DNA from 2 places in the uncultured Vagococcus sp. genome. Region 2 is predicted to be linked to the other one. Evidence: predicted binding sites of a transcription regulator. Region 2 holds the regulator's gene; the other holds the start of a gene.

Region 1 (8,144 bases), on a different contig from region 2:
TTCATTTAAATGAAATTAATTTTCGAATGCATCACGTTTATAGGTTTATTATAGCCTATTTTTTTAATATTTCAAGTATTATTTCATTTTAATGAAATTTATATTTAAAAAGTTTATGAAAAGTTGACATTTTCCCAAAGTACTTTATAGTTTTATTTGTAAGAATGAAATCTTATTAATTAATCATGAATAGACAAATCTAAAATAGTGATTGACAAGGGAGAGGGAAATCGAGATGGAATCAATTGGAGAAACCGTAAAAAAACTGAGAAAAGATCGTGGATATACGCTTAAAGATATTAGTAAGCAAGCCAATCTATCTATTGGTTATCTTTCTCAATTTGAAAGAGGGATTACCACCATTGCTGTTGAACAATTGGCCAAAATTGCAGATATCTTAGGTGTCTCGATTAATTACTTTTTCGATGAATCTACTACTAAAGAAGAAGTTGTGACCCGTAGTTATGACCAAACAATCTTGCGAATAATCAATCAAAATATTTATAAGTCCCTAAGTAATAACCCAGAAGATAAGGCAATGATGCCGAAGTTGGTGGAGATGTTACCGAGTGTCAATACTGAACAAGTAAAAGCGGCTCCTCATGAAGGGGAAGAGTTCATCTATGTTCTGGAAGGAATTCTGACCCTGATTATTGATGGAACAGAACAACAACTTTACCCAGGAGATTCAGCGCATTATATGTCATCACAACCTCATAATTGGGCAAACTATACGAATAAGATGGTGAAATTTATCGCAGTTCATACCCCGAGCGATTTATAGGTAAGTAAAAAAGATTGACGCTGATTATGGCGTCAATCTTTTTTTATTAAGTACTAGCGCTGTTTTGTTTGATTAAGTCATTAGTTTTTCTTCGACGCTTTGCCCATAGCATTAACCCGACACCTGACAAGATCAGAAAAGCAGCGGTCACAAGGCTTAACCCGTCATAGGTACCTGTTTTTGCATTGGCGCTTAACATAACTAGAATAAGGCCGATGCTAACTAAGAATAAACCATTTTTTGTCATCACAATTATCCCTCCTTTGTCTTATAAGTTTAAGGGTATCGTAAAGAAACCGTTTAATTTAAGAAAAATTAATCTGTTTCACCTAATGAGGGGTCCATCTTGTTAGCAGCAATAATAAATGGTGCCCAAATGATAAAGGCGACAACTAAGTTTACTAAAGTTAAAATAATTGCACGCCAGTCACCACCTGTCGCTAAGAAACCGCTGACAATCGTAGGCATTACCCATAAAACATTAACCACTACGGGCTTAACTAGTCCAGCAAAAGTAGCGGCATAAGCGATAGAAGCTGTTGCCATTGGTGCTAAAATAAACGGAATCATAAAGAGTGGATTCAAAACAACGGGCATCCCAAACATAACAGGTTCGTTAATGTTGAAAATTCCAGGTCCGATTGAAAGTTTACCGACGGTTAAGTAATCCGCTCGTTTAGATAAGAGTAAAACAGAAATAATTAAGACTAGAGTAACCCCGGCTCCACCAGGCCATACGAAAGCTTCGAAACTACCTGCTACCCATTTATAGGGGATTTTTTGTCCGGTTTGGAAAGCGTTTGTATTTTCTGTCATGGCTGTTCCATATAAAGTTTGCAAGATAGGAGACATGACGTTCGTTCCATGGATACCGAAGAACCACAAAAGATGAACCATGAAGACAATCAGAATCACGGCACCAAAACCTTGAGACAAGTTAATCATTGGTCCTTGAATGGTTTCTGTAATCCAGTCGATCATTCGTTGGCCAGTAACTTTTGTAAAGGTATAGTTGATGATACCAACCGTGTAAAGTGCCACAGCTGCTGGAATGATAGCTGCAAAGGCCTTTGAAACAGCAGGAGGCACTGAATCGGGCATTTTTATAATAATATTTTTTTGCATGAGTTTTGCGAAAATAATCGTGGCGATAAAGCCAAAGATCATTGCTGTAAATAAGCCAGAACCACCCATGTGTTTACCGAAGTTAAAATAACCCCAAGCTCCAGTAGTAATGGTTTGAACGCCTTTATCAACAGCAACGGTTCCGCCAGCTTCTGTGATAATAGCGACAGCTTCTTTGCCAAGTTCTTTTGGCAAGGTTAGTACTGCCTGGGCTGAATCAGTCAAGCCCATAAAGAAAGCTGCCAATGAAACGACAGATCCAGATAAGCGATCGACACCATAGGCTTTTGCTAAGTTAGAGCCTAGTGTCATTGAAAAAATAACGGCCATAATTGCTAGTGTTCCTGTCCAAACAAATCCATTAATGCCAATGATAGGCGTCATTGCCTCAACAAAACCATCGTAACCCCAGTCTCTAGGAAAATCCCTTAAAAAAGCATTAAGCAAGGTAGCAATTGCTCCGGCCATAGTGGCAGGCATTGTTGCAATAAAGGCATCACGTAAAGCGACTAAATGTTTTTGAGACCCAATCTTTGTTGCAGTCGGTAAAATGTACTTTTCCATCCAATTCATTAAACCATTCATTTGTTTTCCCCCTAATTCGAAAAGCGTTATTAATCTCCAAAAGAGACTAAAGCAAATCGTCATTAATTTCATGTGTTAGCTCCACCTAACAGTTCAGACACCCCTCCTGTCTTAAAAATAGGGAACAGCACGTCAAAAGTAAATTGATAGTTCCACTGTTATTATAAGCAAGAAGCGTGCCAAGCGGTTATTCATATAAAAGTATACTACATAACGTTATAATGTTATAATTTCGTTTTTTTAGTGTGTAAACACGATACACAGAAATAAAAACGGTTACACACAGACGAGTTAGCTCATTAATCATTTAGCTGTTGCAAGGTCATTTATTGCTGATTATTATGGTCGTGAAAACTCAATAAAAATTCAACTAGATCTTTCTATTTTATTATTTGCATATGCACAAAGAAGGAGTAGTGTTTTTAATTTCGTGCATAATAATTGAATAGAAATCATTATTGAGAATGAGAGTAAATCTTAGTCTATAGAATGTTGTGAGGTTCAGGCTAATGATTATTCTGTTAGTTGTCAGAAAAGATGATTGACAAGAGTAACTACAGAAGGTATTATCTTAGTAAAGAAACTTTATTAATAAAGTTTATAAATGGAGGTAACATGAAAACAGGTAAGCCGCAATTAATGCGAGAATTGAATTTGAAGCAAGTTAGAGAGCTATTGCAGGCAGATCAAGGACTTACTAAACCTGAACTGGCGAAATTAAGTGGGCTAAGTGTCGTAACGGTTAACGCCATAATCAAACAGCTAATGGCGCGTGGTGAAGTAAGTCAACTCACCCATCCTTCGCCAACCGGTGGCAGACCTGCCAGTCGTTTTATCTATAATTATGATTATCAACTTGTTTTAGCCATTTGTTTGTATCAAAAAGTGACAATGGATATGGCTGAATTTACGATTTGCAATTTAGCTGGCGAGATACAGGAACAGTGGCAAGTTGAATTTCAACAAGTTGCAAAGGAGGAGTTTGCTGATTTAATTCAAGTAGCTAAAAGTAAGTACCCTAATTTGCAACAAGTGGCGATTGGTTTACCTGGTGTTGAAATAGCTGGACAGATTAAAATGAGTGACTTTATGTTATTGAAAGGCAGCTACTTGCGATCCTATTTGAAGGAAACTTGTGGGCTACCAGTCACGATTGAAAATGATGTCAATGCTGTTTTACTTGGTTATTGTCACACTCAAAAAATTCAATCAGAAACGGTGGTCGCCCTCTATTATCCTGATAATTATCCACCTGGCAGCGCCGTTTTTCTCCACGATCGGATAGTTCATGGTGCTAACGGAATTGTTGGAGAAGTTAATTTATTGCCTCTCTTAGCTAACTGGCAGGCAGTGGGAAAAAATCCTGATGTCTTGATGATGAATATCAGCCAAACCATTGTTACTATGATGGTTGCTTATGATCCTCATCGGATTGTTATTTATGGCAAGCTACTTCAGGAAGAGCTTGCCATCCGTAAGGAATTACTTGATTTGTTTGATCAAGTGAAGTTGCCGGAGATTATCTGTTTAAAGAGTTTTAAAGAGGACTATCTCACAGGTGTCACCACCTTGGCAATTCAGGTATTAAAAGACTAATTATCATACAGAAGAAAGCAGGTATTGGATGGCGACGTTATTTTTAAGTATCATTTATGTTACGTTTATTAGTTTAGGTTTGCCCGATTCATTATTAGGGGTTGGATGGCCGGAGATGTACCGGGATTTAGGGGTGCCTCAAAGTTATGCCGGATTAGTCTCGATGACAATTTCTTTTGGAACGATTACCTCTAGTTTTTTTAGTGGCAAACTAATTCGCAGATTTGGAACAGGAAAGCTGACTGCGGTGAGTGTTTTGGGGACAGCTACGGCTTTGTTGGGCTTTTATTTAGCTCCAAGTTTTATCTGGATCTTGGCAGCTGCTATTCCATTAGGGCTGGGTGCAGGTGCAGTTGATGCGGCTTTAAATGAATATGTGGCCGAAAATTATCAGGCTCATCACATGAACTGGCTTCACAGTTTTTGGGGAATTGGGGCTCTAACTAGTCCGCTGATTATGTCTCAAGTTTTATCACAGGATCGATCTTGGCGAGTGGGTTATTTAGTTGTTTCAATCATCCAATTTATATTGGCTATTGTGTTAGTCATCACCTTACCTATGTGGCGTGGAAAGGAGAAAAAAAGAAATGTTGAGCATCATAAAGAAGAATCGATTAAGCTAACCTCTTTGATCACATTAAAAAAAGTCCGACTTGCTCTCTATGCTTTCTTTTTATATATCGGAGTTGAAGCAACAATGGGACTTTGGTCAAGTAGTTATTTAATTAACGTTAAGGGGATTGATAGTGCCAAAGCTGCCATGGCCGTATCGGGTTTTTTTGGCTTTATTATGTTTGGACGGCTGATTTCTGGGTTTGTTTCAATGATCTTGAATAACCGGCAATTGATCCGAATTGGTCAAGTTATGATTGTGTCAGGTGCCTTGACACTTATTGTATCCACAAGCTATCTTTTTCTATTGTTAGGTATTTGTCTAATTGGTTTTGGATGTGCGCCAATCTATCCTGCCATGTTGCATGAAACACCAGAACGTTTTGGCCAGCAGATTGCTCAACAAATTATGGGCATCCAAATGGCAATTGCTTATACCGGGTCGGTGGTTTTGCCCCCATTATTTGGTTTTCTAGTCCCCTTATTGGGCATGCAAGTTTTACCGATTTTCTTAATCGGCTATGGCCTGATCATGTATGTAGCTTCGGAGTTATTGAATCGACAGTTGGATGCTGAAGGCCAAGGAAATTAACTTTTAAAAATAAACAATCAACAACTAATAGTTTTCTTTTGACAAACACTCTATATAGTATGTTAATATGGTTAAGGTAATAAAAAACACTATATATTGATTGGAAGTTGGGGGCAATGAGCGTGATAGTACTAGCAGGCACAATTGGTGCAGGAAAATCAAGTTTAACAGAAATGATTGCAGAAAGATTGGGGAGTCAGGCATTTTATGAGTCTGTAGACAATAACGAAGTTTTACCGCTTTTTTATGCTGAACCAAATAAATATGCGTTTCTATTGCAAATTTATTTTTTAAATAAACGATTTGCTAGCATTAAACAAGCGATGCAAGAGGAGGATAATGTATTGGATCGGTCAATCTATGAAGATTCATTATTGTTTCATTTAAATGCCGATCTCGGCCGTGCATCTGAAATAGAAGTGAATGTCTACGATGAGTTATTGGACAATATGATGGTAGAGTTACCTTTTGCTGCACAAAAAAAACACCCAGATCTATTGGTTCATATTAAAATTTCTTTTGATAAGATGTTAGAACGGATTGAAAAAAGAGGGCGTGAGTTTGAACAGTTGTCTTATGATCCGACTCTATATGATTATTATAAAGAGCTGAACCGTCGATACGATCAATGGTTCGAAGAATATAATGAAAGTCCTAAAATTCAAATAGATGGAGACCGCCATGATTTTGTGGAAGACCCTTTGGCACGAGAATACGTCTTAAAACTAGTGGAAGAAAAGTTAGCAGAGATTCGAAAGTTATAATGAATTGATACAACCCATAGGCTAATTTGAAGATTTCGTTCCACTGGATTTATTAACAGAAAAGATTGACAAGTTAGAATAATCTTGGCATTGATTTAACCTTTGTTTTTGGTGAATTAAAAGAGGTTGGACACAAAGTTTAGTCTCTCTGTAAAAAAAATAACGGTTGGAATTAAGGTGATGTGAGTTAGAAGATGACTTAATTCCAACCGTTTTTATATTAGCAATTCGTTACTAACGATGATAGCGATAACTTTTCATTTGGTTTTTTGTGATGTTAGTAACCAATTGCAATATTTATTTTAAGTTAAACGGGTAAACCGTTCGTTAAACGAACGGTTTTAGATAAAACAACTTTCTTGTTCCTTCTAAATACTGCTATTTGATAATCAGACAATAGGTAATCTACTGGGCTTTGAAAGTGATAGCTTAGAAATGTCCAGCCGTTTCTAAGTGTCACTTATGGGACTACTTCCAATATTGAGCTGATTGTATGTAAATCGGCCTCCACCTTTAAGCCTGTCAGCTCATTATAGAATGAAATTTTCAGAGGACTAAGTATTTGCTTAAATTCGCGACGTCCACATCGATTATAGATTTCTAAGTCCTCAAGATTAATTACTGTTGATTGGAAGTCCTCAACGGTGCCACCATTGTCTATTGAGACCAATTTCAAATCCGAAAAATGACTAAAGAGATCAATCGCCTCAAGTGCATCAATCGAGTCAGCTCGTTCGAGCGCCGCATTTAAATAGACTTGGATATTTTGTTTTGCTTGATTATCGGATATCAGATAATCAGTGAGTATTTTTTTAGCCTCTATATCCTGATGGGTCAGAAAGAGTGAGTAAATTCTGGTCAGATTCATGGCATGTCCTCCTTTGAAAAAAAGTTTATCGTTCCATGAAGCCTTTGAATTAGTATCTAACAACATCTTATCATGAATTGTATTGCTTCCAAAGTATTAAATTTGTGAAAATCTGTAATTTCTCTAGTTAACGGTTCTTTGAATGAGGCGATTAGTGTTATTTTTATTGATAATAGTGTTATATAATTGTCAGAAAAAAAGACTTTTGTTAGACTGTAATAATAGGAGGAGAGAGAATGGTTGAGAGGTTTGGTAAGGATTTGTATAAAGTTAAAGCTGATAATGATATGAGTGGATTAACTTTTATTTTAATTGGATTAATTATTGGTTTAGTGGCTAATTTTGTTTTTGCGAAGACCCTACTTTTTTCAATAAGTGTTATTTTATTATTAGTGGGCTGGTATGTAATAAGGCGCTTTAAACATCATTATCTAATTTTTTACACCAGTGTAATATTTTTGAAAAAGCTGTTTACATCCGTAACTATAGATGCGAATCAGATTAGAAGTATTGAATTTAAAGTGCTACCAACTATTACAAAAACAACAATCATTCACTATCCAATCCTTGTGATGGTAACGGGGAAACGAGTTAAGCTATTCAAAATTTACCAAGGAGAATTTAAACAAGTGCTGGATGATTATCAGGCTCTCCATGGTTTTTAAGGAAGTATCTGAATATAGATGAGCATGATCTGAAAACAAGAGAACAGCAAAAAGGGAGGTGGACACAATGCCAATTCCCTTTTTTACTATTTTGACAGATGATTAAACGGGTTTTTTAAAGGTAATCAAAAACGCACTTCGTGTTGCTGTAACATTTGGCATGTAACCATGGGTAGCAAGCTCCCAACCTTCCTTAGCTCGTGTGTTGATGAGCTGGTCAAGTTGAACCAAGTCTTTTTCACTGGCACTGTCTTTTCCCCATTTAAAGGATGTTTCTAAGACTTCACTTTTGTATTCAAACATAATATTACCCTCCTAACTTTATAAATACATCATAGGTTATTGGGATGATTTTGTCATATGAATCTCCTAAACGGACTAAAAATAGGCTTGAACGGTCAGTTTAGTGGCTTGAGATAAGCTTTTAATCAGAGGGGCTATGATTTTTGTTTAAAAACTTTTTTAGAAAAAAAGAAACCCTGATTTCTCAAGGGTTTCTTCAAGATGCTACTCGATCCGGTTGCCCGAATGGAGGCGGCGGGAGTAGAAATCA
Region 2 (8,144 bases):
GAGTTTTACTTTGGCTATGTACAGTGGTGAAGCAATTACGAGTGCTTTCGTTGCTGCGTCTGCAACGTTTGGTGTGATGGCAGTATTTGGAGCACGCACGAAAAAGAATTTAAGTGCTATGGGGCAGGCAATGAGAGTCGCCTTAATTGGTGTGATTGTGGTGCTATTGGTAAATGGTCTCTTTTTAAGAAGTGAGCCATTAATGCTGTTCATCTCAATCGTAACAGTCTTTGTATTTGCAGGACTAACGGCCTACGATCACCAACGAATCAAAGCTATTTACAATCAATTTGGTGATGCACCAGAATTAAAAGGAATGGCTGTTTTCTGTGCGTTACAATTATACTTGAACTTTATCAACTTGTTATTAGCTTTCTTACGTATTTTTGGTAGAGATTAATTAAATCCATTGAAACTTCCTCCTAGGCCTAATCTAAGGAGGAAGTTTTTTTTGTAGGTAAGAAAATGTTATGGCGTGAGTTTCCGGATTCCGAAGTCTCATGACTAATTCAGTGATTGTTACGAGTGAAAAGCGTTTATCATTGTGGGGCAAGGGTATTTTGACAAGGGTCAGGAGTGAAAACGTATTGTGCTGCTTAAAAGAAAATTTATTTTCAGTCACTTAACTTCGCAAACCAGTCTGTTTTTTGGTAAAATGGAGAAGAGTGTTAAGAATGGAGAAATGTTATGTCAAAAAATAAACTGTTACTGATTGATGGCAATAGTGTGGCTTTTAGAGCATTCTATGCGATTCAAAATTTTGAATCTTTTAAAACTAAAAGTGGGTTGCATACCAACGCGATTTTATTTTTTAACAATATGTTGGATAATATCATGCAAAAGGAAGAGCCGAGCCATGTTTTAATCGCTTTTGATGCGGGGAAAACGACCTTTCGTCACGCCTTTTTTGATGAGTACAAAGCTGGTCGTGCTAAAACACCAGGTGAGTTTAAAGAGCAAATGCCTTATATTCGCGAACTAATCGAGGCATTTGGTATTCAACACTATGAGTTGGCAGATTATGAGGCAGATGATATTATTGGCACCTTGGCTCGCCGTGTGGGTGCAGATGACTTTGAAGTCGTGGTTATCTCTGGAGATAAGGATTTAACGCAGTTAGCTGATCCTAACATTCGAGTGGAAGTGACAACTAAAGGCGTTAGTGAGTTAACGACCTATACTCCTGAATTTATTAAAGAAAAATACGGCTTGGAGCCTTTACAAATTATTGATATGAAGGGACTGGCTGGTGATAATTCCGATAATATTCCAGGTGTTACTCGCGTTGGTGAAAAAACTGCGATTAAATTGTTAATGGAATATGGATCGGTTGAAGGTCTCTATGAGCACATTGACGAGTTGAAACCAAGCAAAATGAAGGAAAACTTGATCAATGATAAAGAGCAAGCTTTTCTGAGTAAAAAACTAGCAACCATTGATGTGGATGCACCGATTGATGTGGATGTTGAGAAACTGGCATATAGTGGTAAAGATATTGATAAGTTGGTTCCTTTTTACCGCGAAATGGAATTTAAGCAGCAGTTAAACAAATTGGATACTTCTGGTTTAACCTCTTCTAGCGAGCCGTTAGCTGAAGTGACTTATGAAGTGGTAACAGAAGCTAAAACGAGTATGTTTAGCGACAATATGAGTCTCTATGTCGAGATGCTTGAACCTAATTATCACACGGCTGATATCTCCGGTGTGGCTTGGGGGAATGCTGATAAATTATATGTGTCCTATGGCGATGATGTGTTACAGCAAGAATCATTTAAAGAGTGGTTGGACGATGAAAATCTGACAAAAGTAGTATACGATGCCAAAGCCAATCAAGTAGGGCTGAAACGTTATGATATTGATTTAAAAGGGGTTAGTTTTGATGTGTTGTTAGCTTCGTATTTAATTGATACCAATGATAAGAGTGAAGATTTGGCAGAAGTAGCTTTTAATTATGATTATTACGATATTGACACAGATGAAAGTGTCTATGGTAAGGGCGCTAAAAAAGGGTTACCAGAAGAGAACTTGTTATTTAAACATTTGGCTCGCAAAGTCAAAGCTTTGGTAAGTTTGCAACCAAAGTTGGATCAGTTGTTAGTTGAAAAAGAACAACATGATTTGTTTTACGAGATGGAATTGCCCTTGTCTCATGTTCTGGGAGAAATGGAAATCGAAGGCATCACGGTCAATGCCCAACGATTACAAGAGATGAAACAGGAGTTTGCTGTCCAGCTTAAAGGCATTGAAGAGCGGATTTATGAATTAGCCGAAGAGGAATTTAACATTAATTCACCGAAGCAACTAGGGGTTATTCTCTTTGAGAAGATGCAATTACCAGTGATTAAAAAGACTAAAACAGGTTATTCAACGGCGGTTGATGTGCTAGAGCAGTTAAAGGACCAGGCACCAATCGTGGAGCATATTTTAGAATATCGTCAAATTGCAAAAATTCAATCCACTTATGTGGAAGGTCTGTTAAAAGTCATTCAACCAGATGGCAAGATTCACACTCGCTATGTGCAGACGTTGACACAGACTGGTCGTTTAAGTTCAGTGGACCCTAACTTACAAAATATTCCGATTCGCTTGGAAGAAGGACGCAAGATTCGTCAAGCCTTTGTCCCTCGCAAAAAAGACTGGCAAATTTTTTCATCGGATTATTCTCAGATTGAACTGCGTGTTTTGGCAGACATTGCCAACGATCAACATATGCGTGAGGCCTTTATTGAAGGGCAGGATATCCATGCCAGTACAGCCATGCGGGTCTTTGGAATCCCTTCTGAAGAGGAAGTGACAGGAAATATCCGTCGTCAAGCGAAGGCAGTTAACTTTGGAATTGTTTACGGCATCAGTGATTATGGTTTATCACAAAATCTGGGGATTTCCCGCAAAGAAGCACAACAATTTATCGATACTTATTTTGAGAAGTATCCTGATATTAAAACGTACATGGAAACGATTGTTCGTGATGCAAAGGATAAAGGGTACGTGGAAACCTTATGGCACCGTCGTCGCTATTTGCCGGACATCAATGCTCGTAACTTTAACTTGCGGACATTCGCTGAAAGAACGGCAATCAATACACCGATTCAAGGAAGTGCTGCTGATATCTTGAAAATTGCCATGATTAAAATGGCTAAACGGTTGAAAGAAGAAAACTTGGAAGCAACTATGTTGTTGCAAGTTCATGATGAGCTAGTTTTCGAAGCACCGAAAGAAGAAATTCCGAAATTAGAGCAACTTGTTAGAGAAGTCATGGAAAATGCGGTAGAATTAAGTGTGCCACTTAAAGCCGATAGCAGTTATGGCGACACTTGGTATGAAGCCAAATAAGTCTTAAAAAGTTGTCCTTACAAAGACGTTGAGATAAAGGGTCACTAACCTTTATCTCAGCTTCTTTTTACGAGAACTTTTCACATAGGAGGTAATCGGTATGCCAGAGTTACCAGAAGTAGAAGCAGTTCGCACTGGATTGGAGCAGTTAATCCTTGGCAAAGAAATTAGTCAAGTTCATGTTTTTTGGCCAAGGATTATTGAAAGTCCAGAAGTAGAGTTGTTTAAAGTCAATTTAATTGGCGAGAAAGTCGGTGCTATTAATCGTCGTGGTAAATTTCTGATTTTTGAATTGAGTCATTATGAGATGGTGTCCCATCTGCGAATGGAGGGAAAATACGAATTCCATCAGCAAGAGGACGAGGTTGCCAAACACACCCATGTGATGTTTGATTTTACCGATGGCACTCAATTGCGATATTTAGATGTGCGTAAGTTTGGCCGGATGACCCTGTTACCTAAAGGGCTTGCCAGTGAATACAGTGGCATTTTGAAACTAGGCCCAGAGCCTGTGCCAGAAACCTTTTTTTTGAAGGCTTTTAGTGCCGGCTTAAAAAGATCTAGTAAAGCGATTAAGCCACTGTTGTTGGATCAAAAACTGGTAACGGGTTTAGGCAATATTTATGTAGATGAAGCCCTCTATGAAGCCCGAATCCATCCTGAGCAACCTGCAGGAACGTTGTTGCGGAAAGAAGTGGAAGCACTCTACCAAGCGATTATCGATGTTTTGGGACGGGCAGTTGAAGCTGGAGGGACGACTATTCGGACCTATAAGAACGCCTTGGGAGAAGCTGGGAAATTTCAGGTCTCCCTCAATGTTTATGGTCAAACAGGAGTTCCTTGTCCCCGTTGTGGCACAGGGATTATCAAAACGAAGGTGGCCCAGCGTGGCACCCATTATTGTCCGACTTGTCAGAAATTGCGCCAACGAAAGATGAGGGATTAAGAGATGACCTTTATACTAGGCTTAACTGGTGGGATTGCCACTGGAAAGACGACCGTTGCCAATTATTTCAAAAGGCGGGCCATTCCAATTGTTGATTCAGATATTATCGCCCGGGAAGTAGTTGAACCGGGAACGGTTGGTTTGGAGAAAATTCGTCTTCATTTTGGCGATGGTATCCTGACAGAAGAGGGTCACTTAAATCGAAAAAAACTTGGGAACATTGTTTTTTCGGATGAGCTTAAACGCCAATTGTTGAATCAGCTTTTAAGTGAAGAATTGGCGGAAGCTATCTCAGGTGAGATTAAAAAATGGGTGGTCCAAAAAATTCCATTAGTGGTAGTAGATGTGCCGCTAATGTACGAGGCTCACTATGATCGGCGGGTCAATCAGGTGATGGTGGTTTACGTGCCGGAAAAAATACAGTTGGAACGGCTAATGGCTCGTGATCAGTTGTCTGAAGCTGAGGCTAGAAAACGAATCGCCAGTCAGCTGCCAATTGAAGAGAAACGACACTTGGCGGATATCTTAATTGACAATTCAGGGACTGTTGCGGAAACAGAGGAGCAGTTAGATAAATGGATGGCAACTTGCAACTAGATTAAACAACTAAAAGAAAGAACATCTGGAAAAATACCAAGGTGTTCTTTCTTTCTTTATTTATCAGGGTATAAGGACTATACCATTGACTGCTTTTCATGTTATAATAACTGTAATATAGTGATTATTAGTAACTTAAAATAGATAGAATACACGAGGTGAAAAAACATGCAGTGTCCAAAGTGTCAATACAACGGGTCTCGTGTCGTCGATAGTCGACCTGCTGATGATGGCCGTGCCATAAGAAGAAGAAGAGAATGTGAATCCTGTGGGTTTCGTTTTACCACATTTGAACGAATAGAAGCAGCACCATTATTGGTGATTAAGAAAAATGGTGGACGTGAAGAATTTAATCGAGATAAAATTTTAAGAGGGTTAATCCGTTCGGCTGAAAAGCGTCCAGTATCGATGGAACAAATGGAACAAATCGTGGATCAAGTAGAAAATAAGGTTCGTGGACTTGGGGAAAATGAAGTCTCAACTACAAAAATTGGTGAATATGTGATGGAAGATTTGGTTAACTTGGATGAGATTGCTTATATTCGTTTTGCCAGTGTTTACCGTCAATTTAAAGACATGGGTGTTTTCTTAAAGGAAATGCAAGAGATTCTTAATAAGGAAGATGAAACGCCTGAATCCTGAGAAATCGACAATGAATGATAAGAAATTAGCGTATTAGCATAAGGAGGCCTCGATTTGAATAGTTCGTGGAAGCAACTTCATCCGCAAGATAGTTTTACTGTTAAATTGGCAGCTCCGATTACCAGTCATGATGAACAATTACTTAGCTATTTATATCAGCCAATTATTGGCATGGATGCTTTTAGCATTTATCACACCTTTTTAACGGCTGTAGATGAGTCTGATTATGACAGTCACGAGTTGCGCCATTCGGATTTGTTTAATCAGTTAAACATTGATTTACCCCGTTTATTTAATGCTCGAGTTAAGCTTGAAGGCATCGGTCTATTGCGGGTATTTGTCAAAGAGGCAGGTGGACGCCGCCATTTCATTTATGAATTACAGGCGCCATTAAAGGCGGAAGAACTTTTCCAAGACGACGTCTTAGCTGTCTTATTATTGGACAGTGTCGGCGATCGTCGCTACCAAAAGCTTGTGCAGCGTTTTGCTATTCCAAAAGTGAATACGACGGAATACGCTGACGTTACTAAAAAATTCTTGGATGTTTATCAGTTTAATCAAGAGAGCATTGCTTCACATGAAGTGACCTTAAGTGTGGCTAAGGATGAGTTTTTTAGTTCGGAAAAACCTAAGCTTTCCAGCGTGAATGAAACCTTTGACTGGGCCTATTTTGTCAGCTTATTAGATGGTTTGTATATCGATAAAGAGCAAATTCAGCAAGAGTTAAAAGAGACGGTTTTTACCTTGCATCAGCTTTATGGCATTAATGAACTAGAGATGAAAAGTTTAGTTGAGAATGAAGTCGACTACGTAACGAATAAAGTGGCGCTTAATCAATTGCGTAAAAGCGTGGTTTTGAAGTACCATGGTGTCAAGAAACAAAAGACAATGCCTGTAGAAGAAGCCGCCGTTGAGCTATCGGCCGATGATCAACTGGTTCGTCGACGGAATACCTTGAAGTTATTAGGTTACAATGATGGTGAAATTCAAGTCATTGTTTCCAGTGAAAGTATTTCGCCAATGATTTTCTTAAGTGCGATTAAAAAGCAAAAAGGCGGTTTTGTGGCAAACGAAGAACGGTGGGCTGTTGAGAATTTGGTGAAACAATCTGGTTTACCGGATTCAGTCATCAATGTCTTGATTCACTATATTCTGGTTGGTAAGGGCAATGCGGCTGTCAATCAGAAATTTGCTAATTCAATTGCTAACGATTGGGCTCAGGCTCAGATTTTTTCGCCAGAAGATGCGATGACTAAGGTCAAAGAAATGGGAGCTGCCGCACAAAAACAATCGGCACCTCGTAAAAATAATTACCGTAAACAAACCTCTGGTCGGAAAGAAACGTTACCTGACTGGGTAGGCAAAACCAATGCTGAAACTAAAGTGTCTCAAGAAGAAGAAGATTACTTTAAAGAGCAGTTGCGTAAAATGCGTGAAAAAGGGAAAGAAGGTGAGTCGTAATGGAAGATGTCGGAAAAGAAATGACAAAAGTAATTAATCAGCGAGATTGGTCTGAGCGCTTTGACAAATTGGTCCAAGAGGTCTTAAAAGACCCGGATGTGATTAGCTTTATCGAAGCCCATAAGGAACAATTAACCAAAGAGGATATTGATAAAAGTTATTCCAAACTGTATGAATTTGTTCAGGAGAAACGTAAGTTTAAACTGAATGAGCCGACGATGATTGCTCCTGGTTATGAGCCTAAACTGTTTATGAATTTTCATTACATCGATGTGACCTATGTTCCGACGGAAGCGTTATTGGCTCGTCAGAAGGAAGAGGAGATACGTGGTCGAGTGAAAGCCATGGACATGCCTCGCGATATTCGCGAGGCGAGTATGGATCATTTCGAAATTACGGCTGAACGAAAAGAAGCCTTACAAGGGGCTTTTGATTTTGTTAGCAAGTACAGGGAAAATCCGAAACACTTTCATCAAGGTTTATACTTACAAGGTTCTTTTGGTGTAGGCAAAACGTATTTATTAGGAGCCCTTGCTCAAGAATTAGCTGAATATGGCTACAGAACGACCCTGATGCACTTTCCAACCTTTGCCGTAGAGATGAAACAGTCCATCGCGCAAAACACCACAGGCGATAAATTAGACGCTGTTAAGAAAGCGCCAATTTTAATGCTGGATGATATTGGCGCAGATTCCATGAGTAGTTGGATTCGTGACGATGTGCTGGGGGTTATTTTACAATACCGAATGCAAGAGCAGTTACCGACCTTTTTCAGTTCTAACTTCAGTATGAATCAACTGGAAAAAGAACATTTAAGTGTCACACAACGGGGAGAAGATGAACCTCTGAAAGCGAAGCGTATCATGGAGCGCATTCGTTATTTAGCCAGAGAAATCAATATGATTGGTGAAAATCGTCGCCAACATTAAGAGGGAAATAAGGTCAGCCTGTATCGGGATGGCCTTATTTATGGTGTTATTTTAAGTAAAAAGAGATTGACAACGGTTTCTTTATTTGGTATTGTTTTCTTTCGAGTGAATTTTGAAGGTTAAGCTTGCAAAAGAAGCCTCAACACTTGTTTTGTAAGTTAAACGTTTCAATAAGGAGGGTTTATCATATGATTGTTGTTGAGAATTTAAGTAAGACGTTTAGAGTGCAGCAGCGG

What was found. The regulator NrdR, encoded in region 2, represses ribonucleotide reductase genes. The targets are predictions, from matches to a motif close to ACACNATATATNGTGT.
Region 1: a site for NrdR is predicted at 5,340-5,355, ahead of RWN13_RS22460 (deoxynucleoside kinase). Genes of this name have one in related genera too.

Annotation. Positions count from the first base shown of each region.
Region 1 covers NZ_CAUQJB010000050.1:2,968-11,111, reverse strand. The annotation lists gene RWN13_RS22485 (XRE family transcriptional regulator) at 236-784, shown strand; gene RWN13_RS22480 (LPXTG cell wall anchor domain-containing protein) at 831-1,031, opposite strand; gene RWN13_RS22475 (PTS sugar transporter subunit IIC) at 1,100-2,494, opposite strand; gene RWN13_RS22470 (ROK family transcriptional regulator) at 3,110-4,090, shown strand; gene RWN13_RS22465 (MFS transporter) at 4,119-5,294, shown strand; gene RWN13_RS22460 (deoxynucleoside kinase) at 5,411-6,058, shown strand; gene RWN13_RS22455 (hypothetical protein) at 6,519-6,926, opposite strand; gene RWN13_RS22450 (hypothetical protein) at 7,163-7,591, shown strand; gene RWN13_RS22445 (DUF4177 domain-containing protein) at 7,694-7,894, opposite strand.
Region 2 covers NZ_CAUQJB010000021.1:14,519-22,662, reverse strand. The annotation lists gene RWN13_RS15565 (Bax inhibitor-1/YccA family protein) at 1-400, shown strand, start outside; gene polA (DNA polymerase I) at 688-3,333, shown strand; gene mutM (DNA-formamidopyrimidine glycosylase) at 3,434-4,279, shown strand; gene coaE (dephospho-CoA kinase) at 4,283-4,876, shown strand; gene nrdR (transcriptional regulator NrdR) at 5,045-5,518, shown strand; gene RWN13_RS15540 (DnaD domain protein) at 5,573-6,979, shown strand; gene dnaI (primosomal protein DnaI) at 6,979-7,908, shown strand; gene RWN13_RS15530 (ABC transporter ATP-binding protein) at 8,097-8,144, shown strand, end outside.